Regions from separate parts of the Pseudomonas sp. 910_21 genome, predicted to be linked through region 1. Evidence: riboswitches for the same ligand, from Rfam matches in the RefSeq annotation. Region 1 holds a riboswitch; each other region holds the start of a gene.
What was found. Region 1 has a riboswitch for cobalamin ahead of FW796_RS17410 (CbtB domain-containing protein). Riboswitches for the same ligand answer to the same signal wherever they lie in the genome.

Region 1 (9,439 bases):
CGCAGCACTTCGTCCACATACAGGTCCACCGACGCATGGTTCTGCACCTGCATCGGGTTGGCCAGGCGAAAGCTGGGGTAGTCCTCGGGCAATTGCTCGGCAGCGTCCGCCAGCAGCGCCAGGCTGGAGTCGCCGCTGCACAGGATCACCAGCTCGGCGGGGGTCTGTCCAAGGTCGGCAATATTGTCATCCGACACGAAACCGCCGGGCTGGGTCCTGAGCAGGTGCATGGGTTACACGCTGAGGGCGGCGCGCAGTTGCGCTTCGAGCTGAGCGGCGTCCAGTTCCTGGCCGATCAGCACTAGGCGCGTGGTGCGGGCTTCGTCAGCCCCCCACTTGCGGTCGAAGTGCTTGTCGAAGCGCGTGCCCACGCCCTGGATCAGCAGACGCATCGGCTTGTTGGGGATCGCGGCAAAACCCTTGACCCGCAGGATGCCGTGCTTGACCACCAGTTGGGTCAGGGCGTCCAGCAGCAGGCTTTCGTCGGCCTGGGGCAGTTCGATGGAGATGGAATCGAAGGCGTCGTGATCGTGATCGTCGTGGTCGTCGTCACCGTCGTGGTGGTGATCGTGGTGGCTGTGGCGGCCGTCGATGTGCTCCTCGGAGCCGGCGCCCAGGCCCAGCAGCACGTCCAGCGGCAGGCGGCCGCTGCTGGCTTCGATGACTTTGACTGCTGGCGGCAGCTCTTCGGCCACTTCCAGGCGCACCTTGGCCAGGTCTTCGGGGTTGATCAGGTCGGTCTTGTTGAGGATCACCAGATCGGCGCTGGACAGCTGGTCGGCGAACAGCTCATGCAGGGGCGATTCGTGGTCCAGGTTGGGGTCGAGCTTGCGCTGGGCGTCCACCTGATCGGGAAACGCGGCGAAGGTGCCAGCGGCCACGGCCGGGCTGTCGACCACGGTGATCACTGCATCGACGGTGCAGGCGCTGCGGATTTCCGGCCACTGGAAGGCCTGGACCAGGGGCTTGGGCAAGGCCAGGCCGGAGGTTTCGATGAGGATGTGATCCAGATCGCCGCGGCGCGCCACCAGTTCGCGCATCACCGGGAAGAACTCTTCCTGCACGGTGCAGCACAGGCAGCCGTTGGCCAGCTCATAGACCCGGCCACTGGCCTCTTCCTCGGTGCAGCCGATGGAGCATTGCTTGAGGATCTCGCCATCGATGCCCAGCTCGCCGAACTCGTTGACGATGACCGCGATGCGCCGGCCCTGGGCGTTGTCCAGCATGTGCCGCAGCAAGGTGGTCTTACCCGAGCCAAGGAAGCCGGTGACGATGGTGACGGGAAGTTTGGCCAGTGTTTTCATCGGATGCCCCTTGGCAAAGGTGGCGGGCAAACGGGACGAGAGCCGCAGCGCAGGAGCGCGCGGAGATTTCGCCACCGGATCACCCCGCCCGGTTGTAGTGAGAATCTGGGATCGAGGCAGGTCTCCTGGCTGAGGGCTTGCCAGTCATTGGACTGGCGGTTTCTACGCCTTCCCGCAGGCGTTCCGGACGCGAATGCAGTGGCCTTGCAGAAATGAAACCCTTCACAGTTGCGGGGGCAGCCGCGGCATCGACCGCGTTCCCTTCTTAGCTTCGACCGCTGGTCGAAGAACCTCGAAGGCGCAAGGCTACGCAGAGCGCGGGGGACGGTCAATCGGCAATGCGCCGGCGTCCGCAATTGACGACGTTACCCCGGCCATGATTTCCTACGCGCCTTGTTACGGGTGCCCTTCACAGGGTGAAACGGGAAACCGGTGAATCACGTGCTTTACTACAAAAGCCGTGACCAGTCCGGTGCTGCCCCCGCAACGGTAAGCGAGCGAAGTGTCAGATCCACTGTGCCAAGGCATGGGAAGGCGACACTTGCCGGCACGGTCCGACATGACTCGGCCCCTGCCCCTCGCCAGCCCGGAGACCGGCCCGCAACACACACATAACAAACCCGCGGTGGGCGGGCGCTGTTGCAAACCCTGCGTGCCGGTCACGCGGGGTTTTCCTGCGCCACTCTCCCCGCTGACACTCCAGAGGGAAGCGCCATGTCGATCATCAGCAGCACCAGCCATTCCACCAGCAGCACCTCCACCCTGAGCCAGCGCCTGGTGGCCGCCATCGGCGCTTCGCTGCTGGGCGCCTGCCTGGTGTACTTCGCCGGCTTCTCCCATATCGAAGCGGTGCACAACGCCGCCCACGACACCCGTCACAGCGCTGCTTTCCCTTGCCACTGAGACCTGCCGACATGATCAAGCGTATTGCGCAAACCGCAGGGTTCACCGGGTTGCTGGCGGCCTTGCTGCTGACCCTGCTGCAAAGCTTCTGGGTGGCCCCGCTGATTCTGCAGGCGGAAACCTATGAAAAGGCCCCGGCCGCAGAAGTCCATGAACACGCCGAAGGCGCCATGGCCGGCCACAGCCACGACGCCGAAGCCTGGGAACCGGAAGATGGCTGGCAGCGAGTGCTGTCCACCACGGGCGGCAATCTGGTGGTGGCCGTCGGCTTCGCCCTGATGCTGGCCGGGCTCTACACCCTGCGGGCGCCCAGCCGCACCTCCCAGGGCCTGCTCTGGGGCCTGGCGGGTTATGCGACCTTCTGCCTGGCGCCGACCCTGGGCTTGCCACCGGAGTTGCCGGGCACCGCCGCCGCCGACCTGGTACAGCGCCAGGTGTGGTGGGTCGGCGCTGCCGCTTCCACCGCCGTGGGCCTTGCCCTGATCGTGTTCGCCGGCAACTGGCTGCTGAAACTGCTGGGCGCGGCCATCATCGCCGTGCCTCACGTGATCGGCGCGCCACAACCGGAAGTGCATTCGATGCTGGCCCCGGAAGAGCTGGAGGCACAATTCAAAATCGCCTCGCAGTTGACCAACGCCGCCTTCTGGCTAGCCCTCGGGCTGATCAGCGCCTGGTTGTTCCGGCGCAGGAACACGGATCAGTACTCAGCATGATCGAAGTGCGCGCAGCGTCGACCCTGGTGGTCGGCCTGGGCTGCCAGAAAGGCTGCCCGGTGACCACGCTGCGCGCGCTGCTGGATCAGGTGCTGGAAGCCCATCGCATCGATACGCAGCAGGTTTTCGCCCTGGCGAGCATCGACCTGAAACAGGCCGAGCCCGGTCTGCTGGAGTTGGCCGAGCAACTGGCACTGCCACTGACCTGTTTCAGCAGCATGCAACTGGCACCTTATGCCCTGCGCCTCAGCCACCGTTCACAGATCGCCTTTGAACGCACCGGCTGCTACGGCGTTGCCGAAAGTGCTGCCCTGGCCATGGCCGAACAGCTGCATCCCGGCCCGGCCCAACTGCTGATCCCTCGTCAGAAATACGCCCAGGCCACCCTGGCAATGGCCGCTTGCCGGTAAAATCCTCGATAATCCCCCGCCTTGATCATGAGCAATCTTCATTTGAAGCACGGCTCCAGCCCCTTTCTCACAGGAGACAGCCATGACTGTCTATTTCATCGGTGCCGGTCCCGGCGACCCGGAACTGATCACGGTCAAGGGCCAGCGCCTGATCCATCGCTGCCCGGTGATCATCTACGCCGGCTCCCTGGTGCCTCAGGCAGTACTGGAAGGCCACCGGGCTGAGCGGGTGATCAACAGCGCCGAACTGCACCTTGAACAGATCATCGAGGCCATCCGGGAAGCCCATGCCCAAGGACAGGATGTGGCCCGGGTACATTCCGGCGACCCGAGCCTGTATGGCGCCATCGGTGAACAGATCCGCTGCCTGCGGGAGTTGGGCATTGCCTTCGAAATCGTCCCCGGAGTCACCGCCACAGCGGCCTGCGCCGCGCTGCTGGGGGCCGAGCTGACCTTGCCGGATGTGTCCCAGAGCGTGATTCTCACCCGCTATGCGGACAAGACCGCCATGCCTGCCGGTGAGGAATTCGCCAGCCTGGCGGCCCACGGCGCCACCATGGCGATTCACCTGGGGGTCAATCACCTGGAGAAAATCGTCGCCGAGCTGCTGCCGCACTACGGCGCCGACTGCCCGATTGCGGTGGTGCATCGTGCCACCTGGCCGGACCAGGACTGGGTCCTGGGGACCCTGGCCGACATTGCCGAGCAGGTCGCGGCCAAGGGTTTCCGGCGCACGGCGCTGATCCTGGTGGGCCGGGTGCTGGCCACGGATGTTTTCAGCGAGTCGTCCCTGTATCGCGCCGGACACGCGCACCTCTATCGCCCCTGACACCTCTCCCCCTTTGTAGGAGCTGGCTTGCCAGCGAAGGCGTCCTCGGTATCGGTGCAAGGCTCGGGGGCCCATTCGCCGGCAAGCCGGCTCCTACGGAAGCTTTTTTGGGGGGGGCTGGCTTGCGGGCATAAAAAAACGGCGCTCACGGGGCGCCGTTTTTTAGTTCGCAGTGAACGCCTTAGTAGTAGGCGTTTTCTTTCTGCGTATGGTCAGTGACGTCGCGGACGCCCTTGAGCTCGGGGATGCGCTCGAGCAAGGTGCGCTCGATGCCTTCCTTCAAGGTCACGTCGGCCTGGCCGCAACCCTGGCAACCGCCACCGAATTGCAGCACGGCGATGCCGTCGTCAACGACGTCGATCAGGCTGACCTGGCCGCCGTGGCTGGCCAGCCCCGGGTTGATCTCGGTTTGCAGGTAGTAGTTGATGCGCTCGTTGACCGGACTGTCGGCATTGACCATCGGCACCTTGGCGTTGGGCGCCTTGATGGTCAGTTGGCCGCCCATGCGGTCGGTGGCGTAGTCGACCACCGCATCATCGAGGAAACCTTCGCTGAAGGCGTCGATGTAGGCGGTGAAGCTCTTCAGGCCAAGGGCCTTGTCTTCGGGTTTCTCTTCGCCCGGCTTGCAATAGGCGATGCAGGTCTCGGCGTACTGAGTCCCTGGCTGGGTAATGAAGATGCGGATGCCAATCCCCGGGGTGTTCTGCTTGGATAGCAGATCAGCCAGATAATCGTGGGCGGCGTCGGTAATGGTTATGGCGCTCATGGTGGTTCCTCGCAGACGTGGGCGCAGTTTACGCCAATCGACGCCGCTGACAAAGTCCTAGTATTTTTGTCGGGATAGACCTTGGTATAGGGCATCCCCGGGCCCCGTCAGTAGGCGGCCCGAGGACAGATAGCGGCCCTGTATCAGAGGTTTTCGTAACGGTTCATGTCCATGACGCCGGCCTCGACCGGGTCGACTTCCTGTAGATAGCGGGTCTGGTCGTGGAAGTACTGCCAGAACTGCGGATGACTGCGGCGAATCCCCCAGCGATCGACGATCTTCTCGAAGCCGGCAGCGTCCCGGGCCTCTTGCATGGCCTGGACAAACGCCGGCACCTGCTCGGTGGGAACGTTGAACATGAAGTTCGGATAACTGCTGAGAATGCCCGGGAAAATGGTCAGGGTGTCCAGGCCCGGCTGGTAGCGTAGCGACTCGCCCAGCATGAAAGCCACGTTACTGTGGGCGCGATTGCGCAGCATGCTGTAGAACTCGCGCTTGCCGCTCGGGGCCTGGACCCGCAGCAGGGTGGCTTCCGGCAACTGTTCGATGACCTTGAGCCCCGCCGCCGGGCGCGACGCCAGGCTGCTCAGGGCCTGCTCGGCATCCTGCAGCGCCGGGTCGATATTGGGCCGCGAGCAATAGGCACTGTCACAGCGATTGATCGGGTCGGGCTTGGCATTGAGCTCGCCATAGCGCGCCAGCAACTGATGGGCGAAGTCTTTCTTCGGGTCCTTGGGGTCCAGTTTCAGCGCGCTGCGCTTGTCATCGTCGATGGACTCGTAATCCAGCCACATCTTGAACTTGCCGCTGTTCTGGTACCAATCGTCGAGGAAATCCTCGCGGGTACCGGCGGGCATCAGGCGCAGGAAGTTCTGCTCGGCGCCGTTGCGGATCAGGTCGAAGTACAGCCGGGTCTGGGCCTGGTGGGAAACGTTGCCGAACACATCGAAATTCACTGCCAGCTGATAATAGGTGCGCTCCAGCAGCGGGTAGTCGAACAGCCACATCGTCTGCGGCACCTCGCCGATCAGGCCCTTGGTCACCGAAGCACTGTCGAAGTGACGGAAGATGCTCAGCAGCGCGTTGTCGTTGCCGGCCCACAGGGTTGACCAACTGGGTGCCGGAGAGTCTGCATAGAAGTCGCGGCGCAGGGCTTCGTACTCGTTGCGCTTGTCGCGATAGGACAGCCACAAGCTGAGCACGCTGCCGACATCGTCGTTCTGCCCGGGCATGGCCAGCAGCGGCGTGACCTGGCCGCGATAGGTAGGATCGGTGATGTACAGGTCATGTTCCGGGGCCTGGAACAGCGCCCAGAAGTTGTCGCGGATCACATCGGTGGCGATCTGCCCGCGGCACACCGGGCCACGAATGAAGGTGCGCACGAAGTATTCGGCGTTATCGAGCATGAACTGGTAGCGGGCCTTGGCCGGAATCGCCTCGAAGGTCTCGAACGGATTGGCTCGACGCCCGGGTCCGTAGCCCGGCAAGGCAGTGACCTGCCAGTCGCCGCTGTAGAACAGGGTCTTGACCCGGGCCATCTTCGCCGCGCTCAGCGGGTAGGTGATGTGGGTCTTGTGCACGATCACCCCTTGCACCGGCCACAGGCGGTAATACACCTGGGTGCCCGGGTCGTCGTTGGGGCGACGGGTGTTGATCAGGTCAATGGGCTGGCCGCTGGGGGTACGCGAGCGCACCCACTGGAAGAAGTGCCCCGGCTCGCCGCCTTCGAAATAGACATGGGCCAGGAACCAGTGTTCGTAGAGCCAGCGCGCCACCAGGCTTTCCCGAGCGCCAGGGGCGTTGAGCAGGTTCTCCCACTGAGCCACTTGCAGGCTTTCCCGGGCACTGGGGGCCAGGCCCTGCTCGTCGATGGGTGCGCCGGAGGCCAGCCAGCGTTGCAGGGTCTGGTATTGCTGATCGGTAAGACCGGTGACCGCCAGCGGCATGCCCTCTTTCGGATGCGCGCCGGCATAGGCGTCGAACTCCGCCGGCTGCGGGCACATGTTCTCCCGGTTCAGGCCCAGGGCGATTTCACTGGGCAACTTGGCATTGGGCTGCAATGGCGTGCGATGCCCCAGTTCCAGCATCCGCGCCATCAGCGCGGCCTGGCTGCCCTGGGCATCGAGCACCGAATAGAAGCCCTGGCGCTGCCAGGCCGCCTTGCCACTGGCGTCGTAGAACAGTCGGGTCGGGGCCTGGGCCTTGCTGCGCTCGCCGTCATACACCGGAATTTTCGAGGCACCGCGACCGGCCCCCTCACCACTGCCCAGGTTGAGCTGACAGGCGGAGTCGTAGCAGGCATGACAGGCCACGCACTTCTCGGTGAAGATCGGCTGGATGTCGCGGGTGTAGGAAATAGCCGGAGCCGGACCTTGGGCCATGCACAATGAACTGAGAAGCAGCAAAGCGCTGGCAACGACAAAACGATACGGCATGTCCCTGATCCCGAAAATAAAAAACGCCGCGATTCTACCGGGGTCGCCCACCGACCAACATGAGCGATATTCATGAAAAACCCGTACATGCCGCAAATCCATGCAGGTTTGCTATGATCCACGCCCTTCGTAATGGCCCTACCAGGTAGTTCTCATGTCTGACCGCAGTGCTCGCCTCCACGCTCTCCAGCAAGCCCTCAAAGAGCGCATTCTGATTCTCGATGGCGGCATGGGCACCATGATCCAGAGCTACAAGCTCGAAGAACAGGACTACCGTGGCAAGCGTTTCGCCGACTGGCCCAGCGACGTCAAGGGCAACAACGACCTGTTGGTGATCACCCGTCCGGACGTGATCGGCGGCATCGAAAAAGCCTATCTGGATGCCGGCGCTGACATCCTGGAAACCAACACCTTCAACGCCACGCGCATTTCCATGGCCGACTACGGCATGGAAGAACTGGCCTACGAATTAAACGTAGAAGGCGCACGCCTGGCGCGCAAGATCGCCGACGCCAAGACCCAGGAGACCCCGGACAAGCCACGTTTCGTCGCCGGCGTCCTGGGCCCGACCAGCCGTACCTGCTCGCTGTCGCCCGACGTCAACAACCCCGGCTACCGCAACGTCACCTTCGATGAACTGGTGGAGAACTACACCGAGGCCACCAAGGGCCTGATCGAAGGCGGCGTCGACCTGATCCTGATCGAGACCATCTTCGACACCTTGAACGCCAAGGCGGCGATCTTCGCCGTACAGGGCGTGTTCGAGGAACTGGGCGTCGAGCTGCCGATCATGATTTCCGGGACCATCACCGATGCCTCCGGCCGCACCCTGTCGGGCCAGACCACCGAAGCCTTCTGGAACTCCGTGGCCCACGCCAAGCCGATCTCGGTGGGCCTGAACTGCGCCCTGGGCGCCAGCGAACTGCGTCCGTACCTGGAAGAGCTGTCGAACAAGGCCAGTACCCACGTTTCGGCGCACCCCAACGCCGGCCTGCCCAACGAATTCGGCGAGTACGACGAACTGCCGGAACAAACCGCGAAGATCATCGAGGAGTTCGCCCAGAGCGGCTTCCTCAACATCGTCGGCGGCTGCTGCGGCACCACCCCGGGGCACATCGGCGCCATCGCCAAAGCCGTGGCCGGTTATGCGCCGCGACAGATTCCGGACATTCCCAAGGCCTGCCGCCTGTCGGGCCTGGAGCCCTTCACCATCGATCGCAACTCGCTGTTCGTGAACGTCGGTGAACGCACCAACATCACCGGTTCGGCCAAGTTCGCCCGACTGATCCGCGAGGACAACTACACCGAAGCCCTGGAAGTCGCCCTGCAGCAGGTGGAAGCCGGCGCCCAGGTGATCGACATCAACATGGACGAAGGGATGCTGGATTCGAAGAAGGCCATGGTCACCTTCCTCAATCTGATCGCCGGCGAGCCGGACATCTCCCGCGTACCGATCATGATCGACTCCTCCAAGTGGGAAGTGATCGAAGCCGGCCTCAAGTGCATCCAGGGCAAAGGCATCGTCAACTCCATCAGCATGAAGGAAGGCGTGGAGCAGTTCATTCACCACGCCAAGCTGTGCAAACGCTACGGCGCTGCCGTGGTGGTGATGGCCTTCGACGAGGTCGGCCAGGCCGACACCGAAGCGCGCAAGAAGGAAATCTGCAAGCGCTCCTACGACATCCTGGTCAATGAAGTGGGCTTCCCGCCGGAAGACATCATTTTCGACCCGAACATCTTCGCCGTGGCCACCGGCATCGAGGAACACAACAACTACGCGGTGGACTTCATCAACGCCTGCGCCTACATCCGCGACGAGCTGCCCTACGCCCTGAGCTCCGGGGGCGTGTCCAACGTGTCGTTCTCGTTCCGCGGCAACAACCCGGTGCGCGAGGCGATCCACTCGGTATTCCTGCTGTACGCGATCCGCAACGGCCTGACCATGGGTATCGTCAACGCCGGCCAGCTGGAGATCTACGATCAGATCCCGCAGCAGTTGCGTGATGCCGTGGAAGACGTGGTACTCAACCGCACGCCCAATGGCACCGATGCCCTGCTGGCCATCGCCGACCAGTTCAA
Region 2 (9,439 bases), on a different contig from region 1:
CTCGACAGTCCAGGTCTTGCCGCAATTGTCATAGCTGGCCGCCAGGGCCGGGCCGGTCGCCAGCCATAGCAGCAGGCCGAGGATTTTCCTAGGCATCCGCCACCCCCGCATAAGGCGAGGGGATCAGCAGATCCTGCACCGGCTCACCTGCCAGCAGATGCCCTTGCACCAGGCGCACGACCTGGCTGTCGTCGCTGACCCGGTACCAGCAGCCATCGGGGTGCACGGTCAGCACCGGCCCCAGGTTGCAGGGGAACTGGCAGGCGGTGCGAGTCAGCAGCACGCCGCCGGGGGTTTCCATGTGCTCAAGGCGCAGCAGTTCACGGCGCAGGGTCTTCCACAGCGCCAGGGCACCGCGGCGCACGCAGCGCGGGCCGGTGCACAGGAACACCTGCCGGGCATGGGGCGGCACCCGGGACCAGTCCGGGTCGCTGGCCACGGCATTGACCTGATCGCAGGGCAGGTGCCGTTCGCCCTGGGCGATGCTGGCGCAGGCCAGCGCCGCATCCAGCCCGCGACGGCCCAGGGCCTGGGCGGTGATCCACAGCTGCGGCGCCTGGGGGTGGGCCCGGGCCAGGCGTCCCAGTTCATCGCGCAGCCAGTCCAGGTAGGCGCTGTCGGAACTGGGCTCCAGGTCCACCACCAGCAGCGCCGCGCCGTCCTCGGGCAAGGGTTCCTCCAGGGCGGCCCAGAGGCTGTCGAAGCCGTCCAGGGTGTCGATCACCCGGGTGCCGGCGTCATCGCTGCGCAGCGCCTTCAGCTCCCGGCCAAAGGCCTCGCCCAGGGCGCCGCCGTGCAGGCCGGGGCCGACGAACAGCACCCGTTGATAGTCCTTGTGCATGTCGATGGGCCTCAGAAGCGGTAGGTGTAGCGCACTTCGGTAGTGAAGGGGCGGCCGAGGTTGTCCACCGCCGGCGAGCTGCTGGTCATGCTGGTGGTGTAGTCGCGGTCGAACAGGTTCTCCACCAGCAGGCTCAGGCGATGTTGCTGGGCCCTGTCGAGGTAGCGATAGGCATCGGCGTCGACCACCGAGTAGTGGCCGTAGTCGACCTTCTTCGCGCTGTCGATCTGGCCGATGTAGCGGAGTGCGCCACCCACTCCCCACTGACGATCCTCGGACTCGTAGCCCAGTCGCGAGCGGGCGAAGAAGCCGGGGATATTGCTCAGGGTCACGCCGTTGCGCGACTCCAGCAGATTGCGGGTCAGGTCCGCCGAGAGGTTCCATCGCGGGCTGAACTGCCAGCGGCCGTCGACCTCCATGCCGCGCACCTTGATCCGCCCCTCGCCATTGACCCAGTGGATGCCATCGAGGGCGATCAGGTCGTCGATCTTGCGCTGGAAGGCGGTGACGCTGGCGTTGAACTCGCCGGCCAGCAGGCTGCCCTTGTAGTCCAGGCCGAGTTCAGCATTCAGGCTCTTTTCCGGCTTGAGGTTGCGGTTGCCTTGTTCGTAGTCCTCGTTGACGAACAGCTGCTCGGCGTTGGGCAGCTTGAAGGCGCTGCCGTACTGGCCGCGCAGTTGCCAATGGGCATTGAGGTCGTACAGGGAGGTGAGCATGCCCACGGTGGCGCTCTCGCCGCCGCTCATCTTCTCGTGGCGGATGCCCAGGCTCGGATGCCAGTCGGGCAGCGCCGCGAACACCGGCCGCAACTGGGTGTACAGGGCATTGGCCTGGGCCTGGTTATTGTCGATCTTGAGCACATCGTCCTGGCCCTTGAACCACTGGTTGTCGGTGCCGAACACCAGCACATGGCCGCCGTCCAGCTCGGCCTTGCCTTCGGCCTGAACGCCCCAGTCGGTGAAGCCCCAGTAGTCGTTACGGTTCCTGGTCACCAGGCTGCCGTCTTTGAGGCTGTCGATCTTGGTGTAGCGCGTGTCCCAGTCGTTGACATGGCCCTTGATGAAGTAGCTGAAGCGCTCGCTCAGGCGCTGCTCGAAGGTCGCGGTGGCGATCTGCTGGATGCGGTCGTTGGTGGTTTTCTTGTTGTTCACCGGGCGGGCGAAATCCAGGTTGGCATCGCTGTACTGGTAGAACAGTTCCAGGCGCGAATCGTCGGCGAAGCCCTGGATCGCCTTGGCGCCGAAGGTGGTCACTTCATAGGCGCGTTTCTTGTCCCGGGTGCTGGCGCTGTAGGCGCTGTTGCGATAGGGCTGGTAGCCATCGGAGACGTTGTGGCTGACATAGGCCAGCAGGCCCAGGTCGCCCAAGCCGTTGCTGAGGATGCGCTCCACCCGGGCATCGCCGCTTTGGCCCATGAAGCTGTCCAGGCCCAGGTTGACCTCGCCGGAGGTGTCGCGGGTCTGGGGGCTGCGGGTGACGATGTTGATCACCCCGGACACCGCCTGGGTACCGAACAGCAGGCTCTGGCCGCCCTTGAGCACCTCGATGCGCTCGATGGCATTGGCCGGCAAGGTGTCCAGGTACAGGCCGCCGTACAGGCGGTTGTTCAGGCGTACGCCGTCCAGCAGGATCAGGGTGTCGTCGTTGCGGCCCCCCAGCAGGGAATAGGTGCCGTAGTCGAAGGGGCCGTTTTTCGGCGCGACGTAGAGGCCGGGCACGTACATCTGCAGGACCCGGGTGATGTCGCTGCTGGGGCCGGCGCGTTCGATCTGCTGGCGATCGATGATCTCCACCTTGCTGCCGTACCTGGCCATCTCGGCCACGGTGGTGGATTCCACCGAAGGCGCGGAAACGAACTGCTGCTCCAGTTGCAAGCCGCTGTCCTCGGCCAGCAGCAGGGGGCTGAACAGGCAGCCCAGCAGGGCGCCCCCCAGGGAGCAGCGCGGTGCACGCCAGTCGCAGGCAGGGGAAGTGTCGAAGGTTGTTGTCATTCTTGGTCTTCTCGAAAGTGTCTTCGGGAAGCACGCAGGAGAAGGTATCGGCCACAGGCACGCGACCATACCGGCCCATGCCCGCCCACCGCAGGATTGCCAAACAGAAGTTCCAGGCCGGTCTCCGGGCTTGCGAGTCTGGCGGCATTCGCCTTCCCATACCTTGGGTACAGTGGCGTGTTGAATGCAGCACTCGCTTACCGTTGCGGGGGCAGCACCGGACTGGCCCTGAAGGGGCGCACCGGTTTCCCGTTTCACCTCGTGCACGGCGGCATGAGGCACCTGAAACTGGGCGGCATATGAACATTCGCCCCGGCGTTCGTCAATCTCGTGGCTACAGGGGCAGGGCGGCGCCAGGCGCGAGGGCGATGCCGGACGGGCCCAGAGGCCGCGCCGGGCAGGCCAACAGTGGCACGGCGCGTACCGAGTCCCCTGGCTGCAGTTGCAGGCGTTTGGCGGTCAGGCGGTCCACCAGCAGGCAGCCGGCTACCAGGCGCCCGGGGGCGGCGGTGATGCGGCAGCTTTCCAGGCGGCGGTTGTGAATCAGCCACACCGGCGCCTGTTCGTCCGGGCTGCCCACCAGCAAGGGCAGGGTCTGGCTTTCACGCACGCTGCGGATCTTCGCCACTTCGGCCTCGATCAGCGGCCCGCCGTCGAAGATATCGATGCAGCCCTGATGGCTGAAGCCTTCGTCGCGCAGGATGTTCACCGCCTGCTCGGTGCTCTGGTGGGCCTGGCCGATGGCCGCCTGGGCCTGTGGGCTGAGCAGGCAGGTGTACAGCGGCTGGCGCGGCATCAGTTCGGCGATGAAGGATTTGCTGCCATGGCTGGACAGGCGATTGGCCTGCTGGAAGTCCATCTTGAAGAAGTGTCGCCCCAGGCTGTCCCAGAACGGTGAGCAGCCCTGGCTGTCGAGCTGGCCACGCAATTCGGCCACCAGCTTGTCGCCGAACAGCGCCGGGTGCTCGGCGACGAACAGCAAGCGTGCAGTGGACAGCAGGCGGCCGGTGTAGCCCTGGCGCTGGTCGCGCCGCAGAAACAGCGAGCACAGCTGGGATTGCCCGGTCATCTCGTTGCACAGGAACAGGGTCGGAACCTGCTTGTCGATACCCAGCCCCGGGGCTCTGCCACGGGTGATGCCGACCCGGTAGTTGTAGCAAGGCTCGCGCAGGCCGATGGCGCCGCTCAGGCCACAAATGCCGATGACTTGCTGGTCGTCGTCCTCCAGCACGAACAGGTAGTCGGCATCGGCCCGTTCCACCTGGCTGGCGAAGGTGCGCTGAGCCCAGCGCAAGCGATGGGCCAGGCGCTCGGGGTCGGTGGAGAGGTTGTTCAACTCGCGACAGCTGCCTTCCAGCAAGGCCAGCACCCCCGGCAGATCGGTAACGCGGATCGGACGGACGATCATCGGTGGACTCCTTGCAGCGGTCCCGGGCAGCGCAGCAACAGCGGGCAACTCATAACGCGATTCCCCGTACCGGTTCGCCCGGTGTCAGTTGCAGGGCCTGGAGCATCGACAGGTCGAGCCCGACCACATCGCCCGGGGCTTCATCCAGGGGCGCGACAATGGCGCGAAATCCTTGCAGTCGGTCATTGCTCAGCAACCAGTGGCGACCGCGGCCGCTCTGGGGGCTGAGGTAGCTGATCGCGACCCGGCTCTGAACGATCGAGCGTAGCTGGTTGTTGCGGGCTTGCAGGGTCGGTCCGGCATCAAACAGGTCCACATACTGGGTAGGCGCAAACCCCTCGTCGAGCAGGATGTCGCAGGCTTCTCGCGCATCGGGGTGAATCTGTCCGATGCAGTCCTGGGCCGACTGCGGCAGCATCGGGATGTACAGCGGGTACTGGGGCATGAGTTCGGCCAGAAAGCCCCGGCCCTGCAGGGCGCACAGGCGTTCGGCCTCGATGTAGGGCAGGTCGAAGAAGTGCTGGCCCACCGCCTCCCAGAACGGCGATTCGCCGGCAGCGTTGCTGTAGCCGACGATCTCGCTGATGGTGCTCTCGGCAAAACGCTGGGGGTGGGCGGCCATGAACAGCAGACGGGCCCGTGACGTCAGCTGCGCCAGGGGCGTGCCCGACAACGCCGGGTCCACATGGAAGCTGCGCAGCAGGGTCTGTTCGCTGAGGTCCTGGCACAGGGACAGGGTCGGCACCCCGTGCTCGATGTTCAGCTCCCTGGAGCTGCTGATGAAGGGCCGGTTGCGCAGGCTGTAGAACGGCGCGGCAAAGCCCGCCGTGGCGAGAATGTCGGAGCAGCCGTGGAGCAGGCCGCTGGCAGGGTCCTCAAGCACCAGAAAGTAGTTCTCCGGGCCCTGGCTGGCCTCGGCCTTGGCGAAGGACGCCAAGGAGTCGAGGATCTTTTCCCGCAGGCAGGTTTCGTCATCCACCAGGGACGTTACGCCCAGCAGGCGTTCGCGGGCCAGGCGCCGCAGTTGGGGCAGATCGAATAACGCCACGGGACGCAAGGCCAGCATGGGTGCACTCCTGTATCAAGGGCCGCTCGCCCCGGGGGCGAACATTGGCCAGACATCACTGTCGGTTACCACGCAGTTCCACGGCCACGGCATCCGGCGGCCTGTCCCCGGGCGGCTCTTGGCGGCTGCCTCGGGGGGAAGCGCGACGCCATCCGGCGCCGCAGGGAAGTCACTTAGGGTTTGAGCGGATCGGGCAGGGCGGCACCGCTGCCCAGCTTGTTCAGCAGGAACAGGTAGACCAGCCCGGCGACTATCCAGATGGCGCCGAGTTTCTGCGCATCCACGCCCATGTTGTACATGATGGCGCTGACGATCACGAAGCCGATCACCGGGCAGATCAGGTGACGCACCACCTGGCCGGATTTCTGCCGGCGCCAGTAGAAATTGATCACCGTGATGTGCAGCAGCATGAAGCCGCTCAGGGCGCCGAAGTTGACCAGTGAGGTCAGGGTGTCCACCGAGTTGATGAACAGGTAGCAGATCAGCAGCGACAGCACCGCCACCAGGTAGATGCTGATGTGCGGGGTGTTGTGTTTCGGGTGGACCTTGGCCAGCACCTTGGGCAGCTTGCCGTCCCGGGCCATGCCGAACAGCAGGCGCGATACCGCGGCTTGCGAGGTGATGGCCACCGCCACGCCCCAGGCCAGCGCCGTGGCCACCCCGGTGAGGGTCGCCAGCCAGCTGCCGGCGGCCAGTTCGGCGATTTCATAGAAGGCGGTGTCGGCGGACTTGAAGCCCATGCCGGCGGCCAGGTCGGTGGCGATCCAGGTCTGCACCACGAAGATCGCCCCCATCACCACCAGGGTGATCAGGGCGGCGCGGCCGACGCTGCGGCCCGGGTCGCCCTTGACCTCTTCGGCCAGGGTCGAGATGGCGTCAAAGCCCAGGAACGACAGCACCGCAATCGATACGCCCTGCATCAGCATGCCGAAGTGGAAGTTTTCCGGGCTGTACAGCGGCGCCAGGGTCAATTGGCCGTTGCCGGTGCCACCGTGCAGAGCGTTCCAGGCGTAGAACAGGAAGATCCCCAGGACCACCAGTTGTGCCAGCAGGAACAGGATGTTCATCCGCGCGGTGAAGGTGATACCCCGCAGGTTGACGAAGGTAGCGCTGACCAGGAACGCCAGGATAAAGCCGACCTTGGGCACTTCCGGGTACAGGTGGTTGAGGGCCATGGCCGCGTAGACGTAGAGCAGCGGCGGGATCAGCAGGTAGTCCAGGAGCATCAGCCAGCCGGCGAGAAAGCCCACGTGGGGGTTGAGGCCGCGCTGGGCGTAGGAGTAGACCGAGCCGGCGATGGGGAAGGCGCGGGCCATGGCGCCGTAGCTCAGGGCGGTGAAGACCATCGCCACCATGCCGATGATGTAGGCCAGGGGCACCATGCCCGGGGCTTCCTGGTTGACGTAGCCATAGACCCCGAACGGGGCGATGGGGATCATGAAAATCATCCCGTAGACCACCAGGTCGCGCAGGCTCAGGCCACGCTTGAGTTCCTGTTTGTAGCCGAATTCTTCAATCTCCATGAAGCAGTTCTCCTTGTAGCCAATGTAAGTGGGCGCATCCGGCGGCGAGGGTCGTCATTGACGCCTCGTGCGCCGGTCTGTGTTTGAACCTGGCAGGGTTAAAGACACACCACAGCGGTTTTTCTTGTTGTTGTACCTGTCCTGCAAACAGCCTTTGTTGCGTTCAAGCGTCTTTCAATATCCGTTACAGCAGCGGCGCCAGACAGTCGCTCCAGTGCTGCACCGCTTCAGGGCTGCGCAACAAGTCGTTGCGCACCTCGATCAGTACCGATTCCAGGCCCCGGGCATCACCGTGCACCGGCACGGTCATGTCGCTCAAGGGGTTGATCTCGTAAGGCTGGTTGCCCGCCACCTTTATCGGCAGGGTCCACAAACCTTCCAGTATTCGCGCCGCGTAGGCCGTGGCACTGCCATACAACACGCCGACTTCCAGCGCACGTGGCTGGCTGTAGTAGATCGGGGTGAAGCTGTGAATCCCCACCACGCGCACCTCGCGGCCTTCGGCCAGGCGCCGGTCGATGAGCCGCTGCAGACGCTGGTGGAACGGCGTGAACAGTTGCTGGCGGCGGTACTCGCGGGTGGCCTCGTCCAGGTGCTGATTGCCCGGCACCTGATAGATCTCGCTTTGCAGCGGGATGCTGTCGGGGGCATGTCGCGGCCGGTTCAGGTCGATCAGCAGGCGCGAATAATTGGCCGCGATCAGGGTTGCGCCCAGGGCCTGGGAAAGGCTTTGGGCCAGTTCCAGGGCGCCCGGGTCCCAGGCGATATGCTCCCGGGCCGCCACCGGGTCCAGGCCCAGGTCGTGCAGGGCCGGTGGAATGTAGTGGCTGGCGTGTTCGCACACCAGGATCAGCGGATGCGTGGAGTCTTCGCGGAACAGGCGATAGGCCGGCTCGGTGTAGAACCCCAGCTCGGCGGGTTTAGTACAGGTGTCCATAGTGCTCACAGAGATCGGCAGCGGTCAGGTGCTCGGTCAGGGACACTTCCTTTTGTTTGACGGCGAAATAGGTGCTCAGCAGCTCCGGCGGCAGGGTCTGCAGCAACTCCGTGTTGCTGCGCAGGCATTCCAGGGCCTGGGTCAGGGTGCCGGGCAGGGGCACGATGCCGCTGGCCAGGCGCTGTTCGGTGCTCAGCTCGTCGGGGACCTTGTCGGTCACCGCGTTGAGGGGCAGCTTCTGTTCAATGCCCAGGCGTCCGGCGATCAGGATCACGGCCATGGCCAGGTGTGGCGAGGCGGTGGCGTCCAGGGCACGGAATTCCAGGTTGTACTGCGGCGCCACGGGCTTGCCGCCGATGTCCACGGTGGGGCAGATGCGCAGCGAGGCTTCGCGGTTGCGCAGGCCCAGGCAAGCGTAGGAGGCGCTCCAGTGATGGGGCAGCAGGCGCTCATAGGACAGCGGCGTCGGCGCAGTGAAGGCGCACAGTGCCGGCAGGTGCTTGAGCACCCCGGCGGCCCAGTGCTGGCCCAGCCGCGACAGGTCGTCGCCGCTGACCGCCTGGGGATCGTAGAGCAGTGGCGTGCCGTCCAGGTCCTGCAGGCTCAGGTGCAGGTGCACCCCGTTGCACACGGCATCCGCCGCGGTCTTGGGGGCGAAGCTGACCCGTTGCCCCAGTTGCCGGGCAATCTCCCGGGTGATCTCGCGTACGTTCACTGCGCGGTCGGCGGCGGCCAGGCCCTGGGTCGGGCGACAGGTGATCTCGTATTGCTGCTTGCCGTATTCGGGGAGGAACATTTCCGGTTCGACACCGGCCGCCCGCAATGCCGAGAGCAGCCAGCCACCGAAGGCCGCGCCCTGGCGCTGGGCCTCCAGGGAGAAGGCCAGGTGCTCGCGCTGAGCGGCGCCGCTGTCGAGGTTGAACTCGTGTTCGAAGGCGGCGGTGATCTGGATGCCCAGTTCACGGTAGCGCTGCACCTCGTTGCGCAGCAGGGTCCGCGGGCAGGCGGCCCAGGGTCGGCCATCGGTCTCGCAGATGTCGGCGTGAATGAAGTCCAGGGGCGCCGACGTGGCATCCGGCCCGGCACCGACAGTGACCCGGCTGTCCAGGTCGGGAATCAGCCGCAGGTCGCCATGGGCGCCCCAGGGGTTGTCCTCGGCGATCAGGTCCTGGGGCGTCAGGGCGCTGTTGGCCGGCACCCAGCCACAGCCGCCGATCCGGTAGCGCTCCAGCTCGTCGCTGGGAAAGGAACGGCCCCGAGTGACGCCGATCAGGTCGGTGGTGACGATGCTGGTCATGGCCAATGGCGTCAGGGCCTCGATGCCCTGGCCGCGACTCATCCGCGGATCTCCCGCAGGCGGCCGAGCACGGTGTTGGTGTCGGTGATCCAGCAGTAGCCCTTGATCGCGTTGAGGCAGGCCTGGTGCCGGGTATCGCCATAGGTGGCGCAGGCGTCCTCGACCAGGGTCACCAGATAACCGCGGTCGGCGGCGTCGCGCACCGCCATGTCCACGCACTGGTCGGTGACGATCCCGGCGATGATCAGGTGGCGGGTTTCCAGGTTGCGCAGCACGTAGTCGATGTTGGTGGAGTTGAACACCCCGGAAGAGGTTTTGGGCAGGACGATCTCGTTTTCTACCGGCGTCAGCTCGTCGATGATCGCTGCCTGGGGGC
Region 3 (9,439 bases), on a different contig from region 1:
CTCCGGACTCCGGATTCGATTGCAGCGGTCTGATTGGTTATGTCTACCGCGATGCGGCGGGTATTTCCTTGCCGCGCTCGACTCGGGAAATGATTGGCATGCAGGCGCCGGATGTGGGCAAGAATGCCTTGCAGACCGGTGACCTGATCTTCTTTGCCACCAATGGCGGTTCTCAGGTCAGCCATGCCGGGATTTATGTTGGCGAAGGACGTTTCGTGCACGCCCCGGCCACAGGTGGCACCGTTAAGCTCGACAGTCTGTCCAAGGCCTATTGGCAGAAGGCCTACCTGAGCGCCAAGCGTGTACTGCAGCCGGAACATCTGGCGCACAATCCATAAGCCTTCCCTGTCGAGGTGCTCGTGACTGCTCGTACTCTCAACCTCGACGATGCCCTTTATCAGTACCTGCTGGACGTTTCACTGCGTGAGACGCCCCTATTGCGTCGTTTGCGTGACGAAACCCAGGCGCTGCCCAATGCGCGCTGGCAAGTGGCGCCGGAACAAGGGCAGTTCCTCGCGCTGCTGATCAAGCTCACCGGTGCTCGCCGGATCCTCGAGGTCGGGACCTTCACCGGCTATAGCGCCTTGTGCATGGCTCAGGCGCTACCCGACGACGGTTCGTTGACCTGTTGTGACATTCCCGGTGACTACAATGCCACCGCCCGTCGTTACTGGAAGGAGGCGGGAGTCGACCAGCGTATTGACCTGCGCCTGTCGCCTGCGCTGGAGACCCTGGCTGGCCTGGAGCAGGCGGGCCCGCTTGAGTCTTTCGATCTGATCTTTATCGATGCGGACAAGGCCAATTACCCGGCCTACCTGGAGTTCGCCCTGCGTTTGCTGCGAGTTGGGGGGCTGGCGGTGTTCGACAACACGCTATGGAGCGGGCGAGTGCTGGAGGCGAATGCCGCCAGTGAGGATACCCGAGCCATCCAGGCGCTCAATCGTGCCTTGAAGGATGACTCGCGCATCGACTTGTCACTGCTGCCCCTGGGGGATGGCCTGACCCTGTGCCGCAAGCGCTGAACTCAGGGCGCCTTGGCGGCGGATACCCGCCAGATCTTGTTGCCGACATCATCGGCGACCAATAGGCCTCCTTGCTGATCGATGACTACCCCGACCGGGCGCCCCAGGGCTTTTTCATCGGCATTGAGAAAGCCGCTGAGTACGTCGATTGGTTGTCCCTGGGGTTTGCCCGCGCTGAAAGGCACGAATATCACCTTGTAGCCGCTGTGGGGCTTGCGGTTCCAGGACCCGTGCTGGCCGATGAAGGCGCCTTCTGTAAAGGGGGCGGGAAGTTTGCTGCCTTCGGCGAAGGTCAGGCCCAGTGAGGCCGTATGTGGGCCTACGGCGTAATCCGGAGCGATTGCCTTGGTCACCTGCTCGAGATTTTGTGGCTTGACCCGCACGTCCACGTGTTGCCCGTAGTAACTGAAGGGCCAGCCATAAAAAGCCCCGTCCTTGACCGAGGTGATGTAATCCGGAACCAGGTCGCTGCCGATTTCGTCGCGCTCATTGACTGCGGTCCATAGCGCTCCGCTGACCGGCTCCCAGGCCAGGCCATTGGGGTTGCGCAGGCCGGTGGCGAACAGGCGATGCTTGCCACTGGCGCGATCCACTTCCCAGATGGCCGCACGGCCTTCTTCTTTATCCAGGCCATTTTCCCCAACGTTACTGTTCGAGCCGACGGTGACATACAGCTTGCTTGCGTCCTTGCTGGCGATGACGTTCTTGGTCCAGTGGTGGTTGAGTGTGCCGCCGGGGAGGTCGAGCACCTTGGTGGGGGCTGCGCTGATGTGGGTGTCACCGTTCTGATAGGGGAAGCGCAGCAGCTTGTCGGTGTCCGCCACATACAGATCATTGCCCACCAGGGTCATGCCGAAGGGGGAGTTGAGGTTCTCCAGGAACAGGCTGCGGGTTTCCGCCACGCCGTCGTGATCCTGGTCCCGCAACAGGGTAATGCGATTGGCGCTGGGGACGGCTGCGCCGGCTCGGCCCATTACTTTTCCGGCGATCCAGCCACGAATGCCCTGACTGTCATCCGGCTTGGGTGGTGCATTGGTTTCAGCCACCAATACATCGCCATTGGGCAATACATACAGCCAGCGTGGGTGGTCGAGGTTTTCGGCGAAGGCGGCAACCTGGGTGCCGGCTGCGGCCGTGGGTTTTGCGCCTTGGGGCCAGCCGATGGCAGGGGCAATATTGACCGTGGGGATCAGCGTGGGATTGGGTTCCGGCAGCTTGGGGTTCGGTCCGGTGCCGTCTGAGACTTGCAGGCTGGAGGTTTCGCCGCAGGCGGTGAGGCCGGCGGCGATAACGATAAGCAAGGTGTGTTGAAGCTTGAGCATGCTGATTTCCCTATGAGTGCACGAACGTCGTAGTCATAGAGGAGCATAGCCAGTCGATGGTTCCGCCTGATCAGCGGGCCTCCTTGAACAGTACGGCAATCCCCGGATGGTAGTGGCCGCTTTCGTTATGCAGCTTGCGGTAGGCGTAGGGGAAGTACCAGGCTACGGCGCAGCAGTGCTCCTTTTGCAACTCGTCCAGCATGTCCTGAAGTTCTTCGGGAGAGGCGCTGTGCTGGGCTTTTTGCGGGGCTACAAACAGGCAGCCGAGCCTCAGGTCGCTGGGATAGCTGATCTTTTTGGCGTCACTGGCAATGTCCAGCAATGGCTGGGTCAGGTGCAGGCTGTTGACCCGTGGCCAGCGCTGAGTGGTCTGGATATAAGCGCGTTCGTCCTTGGTGGCCAGATACAGGTCGGTACGAGCGTTGCGAGCACCTTCCTCCTGCTGCTTCTTGCTGGGGCTGTGTTCCAGGCTGATCATCTCCGCCATCCAGGCGGCCGCGGAGAGTAATCCCAGGTTGGCCTTTTCATCGAACCAGTACGGGGTTTCGTTATCGCCGCGGACTGCGTTGTAGCGGTCAATGCAATCGAACCAGCGTTCCAGCATCGGGCGCAGGAATTCCAGCTTTGGATTGCTGATGATCATGCCTTGCATCGAACTCACCCCTTATTGTTGTGTGGCAGGACCTGGGTCCCGGAATGTGGCTATTTGATATCACCGCTCTGAGTGTGGCACAAGATTGGCGCCAGTTTGTTGATGCAGTGCAGTTTTGTGCGATGTGCGACGGCCGGCTTTAATTGACGCTCCACCCCCAACCCTCTAACCTTCGCGACTTGTTTCAGGTGCTCTGTGGCCCGTGGTCGACAGAGTGAAACAGGGAAGCCGGTCAGTGCCTGTTCCAGCGATGGACACGGCAACGATTCCGGCGCTGCCCCCGCAACGGTAGATGAGTCAAGGCTGTGCCAGATGCCACTGTGTCGATGACATGGGAAGGCGCGCAGCCCGGCAGCGATGCCCCTCATGAGCCCGGAGACCGGCCTGATCCATCCAACGGCATCACGGTGGGCGATGCCAGGCTAGCGCCGTCTCTTTCTTTTCCTGCCCGCCGTTCCCCAGCCCCAACGGAGAGCTGCCCCATGAGTGAATCCCCCGATCGTGACGAACGCCATCTGGCGCGCATGTTGCGCAAAAAAGCCGTGATCGATGAGCGCATCGCCAACTCGCCCAACGAATGTGGTTTGTTGCTGGTGCTGACCGGCAATGGCAAGGGCAAGAGCAGTTCGGCCTTCGGCATGCTGGCGCGGTCCATGGGCCACGGTATGCAGTGCGGCGTGGTGCAGTTCATCAAGGGCCGTAACAGCACCGGCGAAGAGTTGTTCTTCCGGCGTTTTCCAGAGCAGGTGCGGTTTCACGTGATGGGTGAGGGTTTCACCTGGGAAACCCAGGATCGCCAGCGCGACATTGCTGCGGCCGAAGCGGCCTGGGCGGTATCCAGGGAGCTGCTGAACGACCCGGAGATTGGCCTGGTAGTACTCGACGAGTTGAACATCGCCCTCAAGCACGGCTACCTGGATCTGGATCAGGTGCTCAGTGACCTGCAGGCCCGTCCCCCCATGCAGCACGTGGTGGTAACCGGCCGCGGCGCCAAGCCGGAGATGATCGAGCTGGCGGATACCGTCACTGAAATGGGCATGATCAAGCATGCGTTCCAGGCCGGTATCAAGGCGCAGAAAGGTGTTGAGCTGTGAGTGTGAATTCATGACCGATGTTCGTCATTGCCCGGCGGTATTGATCGCCGCACCGGCTTCCGGCCAGGGCAAGACCACCGTGACCGCGGCATTGGCCCGTTTGCACCGCAACCAGGGGCGCAAGGTACGGGTATTCAAGTGCGGTCCGGATTTTCTCGATCCAATGATTCTTGAGCGAGCCAGCGGTGCTCCGGTGTACCAGCTGGACATGTGGATGGTCGGGGAGCAAGAAAGCCGCCGCTTGCTTTGGGAGGCTGCGGGCGAAGCGGACCTGATTCTGATCGAGGGGGTCATGGGGCTGTTCGACGGCACGCCCTCCAGCGCCGATCTGGCACGGCATTTCGGAGTCCCGGTGCTGGGGGTGATCGATGGCACCGCCATGGCCCAGACCTTTGGTGCGCTGGCCCTGGGACTGGCCCGCTATCAGCCGGACCTGCCGTTCGCTGGGGTGCTGGCCAACCGGGTAGGCACCTTGCGTCACGCGCAGTTGCTTGAAGGCAGCCTCACCGAGGGACTGCGCTGGTATGGAGCCTTGTCCCGGGAGACTGGCATCGAGCTGCCCAGCCGCCATTTGGGGCTGGTGCAGGCCAGCGAACTGAATGATCTGGACCTGCGTCTTGATGCCGCCGCTGCAGCCCTGGCCAGCAGTTGCCAAGTGGCACTGCCGCCGGCTGTGAGCTTTGCCGCACCCACGCCGGAGCCCTGCGAGCCTTTGCTGGCGGGTGTGCGAATCGCCGTAGCGCGGGATGAGGCGTTTGCCTTTACCTATGGCGCCAACCTGGATCTGTTGCGGGCCATGGGCGCGCAGTTGAGCTTCTTCTCGCCGATTCATGACACCGAGTTGCCGGAGGCGGACAGTTTGTACCTGCCCGGTGGCTACCCCGAATTGCACCATCAGGCACTGGCGCAAAACACCGCGATGCTGGGCGCTATTCGTGCTCACCATGGTGCGGGCAAGCCGTTGCTCGCGGAGTGTGGTGGCATGCTGTATTTGCTGGACTCCCTGACCGACGTCGAAGGGCTGCGTGCCAATCTCTTGGGGTTGCTGCCCGGCGATGCCGTGATGCAAAAACGCCTGGCGGCCCTGGCCTTGCAAGCGGTGGAGTTGCCGGAGGGCAGCTTGCGTGGCCACACCTATCATCATTCCCTGACCAGCACGCAACTCGAGCCGATTGCCCGTGGCATCAGTCCCAATGGTGGTCGTGGTGCGGAAGCGGTGTATCGCGATGGGCGGATGACTGCCTCCTATGTGCACTTTTACTTTCCGTCCAATCCGGCGGCGGTGGCGGCGTTGTTCGTGCCGGCTTCTGCAGAGGGCGTGGCAGGTGAGTGAGCAGGGGTTTTCTGCGGCGGAGCGTGAGGCGGTTTATCGCGCCATTGCCGAACGCCGGGATATGCGTCACTTCGCCGGTGGCAGTGTCGCGCCCGAGCTGCTGCAGCGTTTGCTGGAAGCGGCGCATCAGGCGCCCAGTGTCGGGTTGATGCAACCCTGGCGCTTTATCCGTATCAGCGATCGACCACTGCGTGGACGAATCCAGCAGTTGGTGGAGGAGGAGCGGGTGCGCACTGCCGAGGCGTTGGGGGAGCGTTCCGACGAGTTCATGAAGCTCAAGGTCGAAGGCATCAATGACTGTGCCGAGGTGCTGGTGGCGGCGTTGATGGATGGGCGCGAGCGGCATGTCTTTGGACGGCGGACCCTGCCGGAAATGGACCTGGCCTCGCTGTCCTGTGCCATTCAGAACCTTTGGCTGGCGGCCCGCAGCGAAGGCCTGGGCATGGGCTGGGTTTCGCTGTTCGAGCCCCAGGCCCTGGCCGACCTGCTGGGATTACCCGCCGGCGCCAAACCCTTGGCCGTGTTGTGCCTGGGACCGGTTACCGAGTTCTATCCGGCGCCGATGCTGGCGCTGCAGGGCTGGGCGCAACCCCGGCCATTGAGTGAGTTGCTGTATGAGAATTACTGGGGAGTGAGTCAATGAGTGTGGCGTTGCTGAGTGTCGCCGGGGTGGCGCTGGATGCGCTGCTGGGCGAACCCAAGCGCTGGCATCCGCTGGTGGCCTTTGGCCGTGTGGCGGATCGTATCGAGCAACGTTTCAACGCCGCCGGCCGAGGCTGGCGCAGCCATGGGGTCACGGCCTGGGTACTGGCGGTGCTGCCCTTGACCCTGTTGGCCACGGCCCTGTCCTGGCTGCCCTACATCGGTTGGCTGGTGGAGATCGTTGCACTGTATTGCGCCCTGGGTCTTCGCAGCCTCGGCGAGCACGTCGAGCCGGTGGCTCAGGCTTTGCGCAGTGACGACCTGGATGAAGCCCGGCATCGGGTCGGCTTTCTGGTGAGCCGTGAGACTCGTGAGCTGGACGCCACCGAAGTGGCGCGGGCAGCCACTGAATCGGTGCTGGAAAACGGCAGCGATGCCGTGTTCGCCGCCTTGTTCTGGTTCGCCGTGGCCGGCGCGCCAGGGGTGGTGCTCTATCGTCTGAGCAACACTCTGGATGCGATGTGGGGTTATCGCAACGAGCGTTTTGAGCGTTTCGGCTGGGCGGCGGCGCGAATCGACGACCTGCTCAATTACATTCCTGCACGGCTGGTGGCCCTGACCTATGCCTTGCTGGGCAAGACCCGCCTGGCGCTCACATGCTGGTGGCGCCAGGGCCCGACCTGGGACAGCCCCAATGCCGGCCCGGTGATGGCGGCTGGAGCGGGTGCCCTGGGGGTCGAGTTGGGCGGCGCAGCGATTTATCACGGTGAGTTGCACCAGCGCCCGCAACTGGGCGAAGGCGAGCCGGCGAGTGCCGACTCCATCGATCGCGGCTGGCAGTTGGTGCAGCGAGGTGTCTGGCTGTGGTTGTTGATTCTGTGCCTGGGGGCTGAATTCTATGCTTGAGCACGGTGGAAGGTTGCGCAAGGCGGCCCAGGAACACGGAATCGCCGAAGAGGCCTGGCTGGATCTGTCCAGCGGATTGGCGCCCTGGCCATTTCCCCTGCCGCCCATTGCCCTGCGTGCCTGGGCGCGCCTGCCGGAAACCGATGATGGCCTGGAGCAAGCGGCCTGCGCCTACTACGGCGCGAGTGAGGTGTTGCCGGTGGCCGGTTCCCAGGCGGCGATCCAACTGCTGCCGCGGCTGCGGCGGGCGGGCAAGGTTGGGGTCCTGTCGCCCTGTTATGCCGAGCACGCCGAGGCCTGGCGGCGCAGTGGCTATCGGGTGCGTGAGGTACTGGAGCAGGAAGTGGATTTCTTTCTCGACAGCCTCGATGTGCTGGTGGTGGTCAACCCCAACAACCCCACCGGTTTGAGCCTGACGCCGGAGCGCCTGCTGGATTGGCACGCCCGCTTGGCCCAGCGCGGTGGCTGGTTGGTGGTGGATGAAGCCTTCATGGATAACACCCCGCAACTGAGCCTGGCCCGGCATGCCCATCAGGTGGGGCTGATTGTCCTGCGTTCATTCGGCAAGTTCTTCGGGCTGGCCGGAGTACGCCTGGGCTTTGTCCTGGCCGAGCGCCGGTTGCTCAGGCTGTTGGCGGAGCAGGTTGGCCCCTGGGCGGTCAGTGGACCTACCCGGGTGCTGGGGCAGGCCTGTCTGCGGGATGTCGAGGGCCATGCCCGGCAACGTCTGCGCAGTGAGGCGGCCAGTGAGCGTCTGAGTGAAGTCCTGGAGCAGCATGGCTTCAAGCCCCAAGGCGGCTGTGCGCTGTTCCAATGGCTGATCACCGCCGAGGCCGAGCGGCTTTATCAATTCATGGCGCGGCGCGGCATTCTCCTGCGGCTGTTTGCCCACAACAGCAGTCTGCGCTTCGGCCTGCCCGCCGACGATGCCGATTGGGCGCGCCTGGAACAGGCGCTGCAGGCTTATCGCAAGGACTATCCATGAGCACGCTGATGGTACAGGGCACCACCTCGGATGCCGGTAAGAGCACGTTAGTGACCGCCCTGTGTCGCTGGCTGTTGCGCCGGGGCGTCAGCGTGGTGCCGTTCAAACCGCAGAACATGGCGCTCAACAGTGCGGTGACCGCCGATGGTGGTGAGATCGGACGGGCCCAGGCGGTCCAGGCCCAGGCGGCCAATCTGGTGCCCCACACCGATATGAACCCGGTGCTGCTCAAGCCCAACAGCGACACCGGTTCCCAGGTGATCATTCACGGCCGGGCCGTCACCACCATGAATGCCGTGGCCTATCACGACTACAAGGCCATCGCCATGCAGGCGGTTCTGGCTTCCCATGAGCGTCTGCGAGGCGCTTATGAGGTGGTGATGGTGGAGGGGGCCGGCTCTCCGGCCGAGATCAATCTGCGGGCTGGCGATATCGCCAACATGGGGTTTGCCGAAGCGGTGGACTGTCCGGTGCTGCTGATTGCTGATATCAATCGTGGTGGGGTGTTCGCCCATCTGGTGGGAACTCTGGAGCTGCTTTCGCCCAGCGAGCAGGCGCGGGTCAAGGGCTTCATCATCAATCGTTTTCGCGGTGACCTGGCGCTCTTGCAGCCGGGGCTGGACTGGCTGGAGGCGCGTACCGGCAAGCCGGTGATCGGCGTGCTGCCCTATGTCATGGACCTGCATCTGGAGGCGGAGGACGGCATCGACCAGCGCCAGGCCGGCAAGGTCGATCAAGTGCTGAAGGTGGTGGTGCCGGTGCTGCCGCGCATCAGCAATCACACGGATTTCGATCCGTTGCGCCTGCATCCTCAGGTGGACTTGCAGTTCATCGGCCCAGGGCAGGTGATTCCCGCCGCGGACCTGATCGTTCTTCCCGGCTCGAAAAGCGTACGCGGCGATCTGGCCTATCTGCGAGCCAACGGCTGGGACCGGGCCATCGCCCGGCACCTGCGTTATGGCGGCAAGCTGCTGGGGATCTGCGGTGGACTGCAGATGCTTGGCAAGCAGTTGCACGACCCACTGGGTTTGGAGGGCGCGGCGGGCTCCAGCCCGGGCCTGGGCTTGCTGGATTTTGAGACCGTGCTCGAAGCAGAGAAGCAGCTGCGTAACGTCAGCGGCTGCTTGACCCTGGAGACTGCGCCGGTCAGTGGCTATGAAATTCACGCCGGCGTCACTCGCGGCCCGGCCCTGGAGCAGCCTGCGGTGCAGTTGGAGGACGGTCGCAGTGATGGCGCTTGCAGCGTCGATGGGCAGATCCTCGGCACCTATCTGCATGGTCTGTTCGAGGCTCCGACAGCCTGTGGTGCACTGTTGCGTTGGGCGGGTCTGCAGGATGTGCAGGAGGTGGATTACCACGCCTTGCGCGAACGCGATATCGAGCGTCTGGCGGACCTGGTGGAGCATCATCTGGATACCGCCGCACTGCTCAAACTCTGTGGCCTGTAGCGCCACGGTGGACTTACTTTTCAAAGGTGCTCAAG

Region 2: linked by a shared signal. The riboswitch ahead of FW796_RS30820 (TonB-dependent receptor plug domain-containing protein) and the one ahead of FW796_RS17410 (CbtB domain-containing protein) in region 1 are both predicted to bind cobalamin.
Region 3: linked by a shared signal. The riboswitch ahead of cobO (cob(I)yrinic acid a,c-diamide adenosyltransferase) and the one ahead of FW796_RS17410 (CbtB domain-containing protein) in region 1 are both predicted to bind cobalamin.

The regions. Positions count from the first base shown of each region.
Region 1 covers NZ_VXCY01000005.1:155,615-165,053, forward strand. The annotation lists gene cobN (cobaltochelatase subunit CobN) at 1-230, opposite strand, end outside; gene cobW (cobalamin biosynthesis protein CobW) at 234-1,304, opposite strand; cobalamin riboswitch at 1,403-1,614, opposite strand; cobalamin riboswitch at 1,688-1,920, shown strand; gene FW796_RS17410 (CbtB domain-containing protein) at 2,019-2,207, shown strand; gene FW796_RS17415 (CbtA family protein) at 2,219-2,920, shown strand; gene FW796_RS17420 (cobalamin biosynthesis protein) at 2,917-3,330, shown strand; gene cobM (precorrin-4 C(11)-methyltransferase) at 3,413-4,159, shown strand; gene nfuA (Fe-S biogenesis protein NfuA) at 4,341-4,925, opposite strand; gene FW796_RS17435 (fatty acid cis/trans isomerase) at 5,069-7,360, opposite strand; gene metH (methionine synthase) at 7,515-9,439, shown strand, end outside.
Region 2 covers NZ_VXCY01000013.1:71,148-80,586, reverse strand. The annotation lists gene FW796_RS30830 (ABC transporter substrate-binding protein) at 1-96, opposite strand, end outside; gene FW796_RS30825 ((2Fe-2S) ferredoxin domain-containing protein) at 89-841, opposite strand; gene FW796_RS30820 (TonB-dependent receptor plug domain-containing protein) at 853-2,901, opposite strand; cobalamin riboswitch at 2,931-3,133, opposite strand; gene FW796_RS30815 (arginine N-succinyltransferase) at 3,167-4,240, opposite strand; gene FW796_RS30810 (arginine N-succinyltransferase) at 4,290-5,306, opposite strand; gene FW796_RS30805 (APC family permease) at 5,480-6,829, opposite strand; gene FW796_RS30800 (N-formylglutamate amidohydrolase) at 7,014-7,766, opposite strand; gene FW796_RS30795 (glutamine synthetase family protein) at 7,750-9,105, opposite strand; gene FW796_RS30790 (isochorismatase family cysteine hydrolase) at 9,102-9,439, opposite strand, start outside.
Region 3 covers NZ_VXCY01000002.1:734,423-743,861, forward strand. The annotation lists gene FW796_RS08505 (C40 family peptidase) at 1-338, shown strand, start outside; gene FW796_RS08510 (class I SAM-dependent methyltransferase) at 360-1,022, shown strand; gene FW796_RS08515 (PQQ-dependent sugar dehydrogenase) at 1,025-2,344, opposite strand; gene FW796_RS08520 (hypothetical protein) at 2,415-2,996, opposite strand; cobalamin riboswitch at 3,166-3,398, shown strand; gene cobO (cob(I)yrinic acid a,c-diamide adenosyltransferase) at 3,479-4,090, shown strand; gene FW796_RS08530 (cobyrinate a,c-diamide synthase) at 4,101-5,423, shown strand; gene bluB (5,6-dimethylbenzimidazole synthase) at 5,416-6,066, shown strand; gene cbiB (adenosylcobinamide-phosphate synthase CbiB) at 6,063-6,971, shown strand; gene cobD (threonine-phosphate decarboxylase CobD) at 6,964-7,956, shown strand; gene FW796_RS08550 (cobyric acid synthase) at 7,953-9,404, shown strand.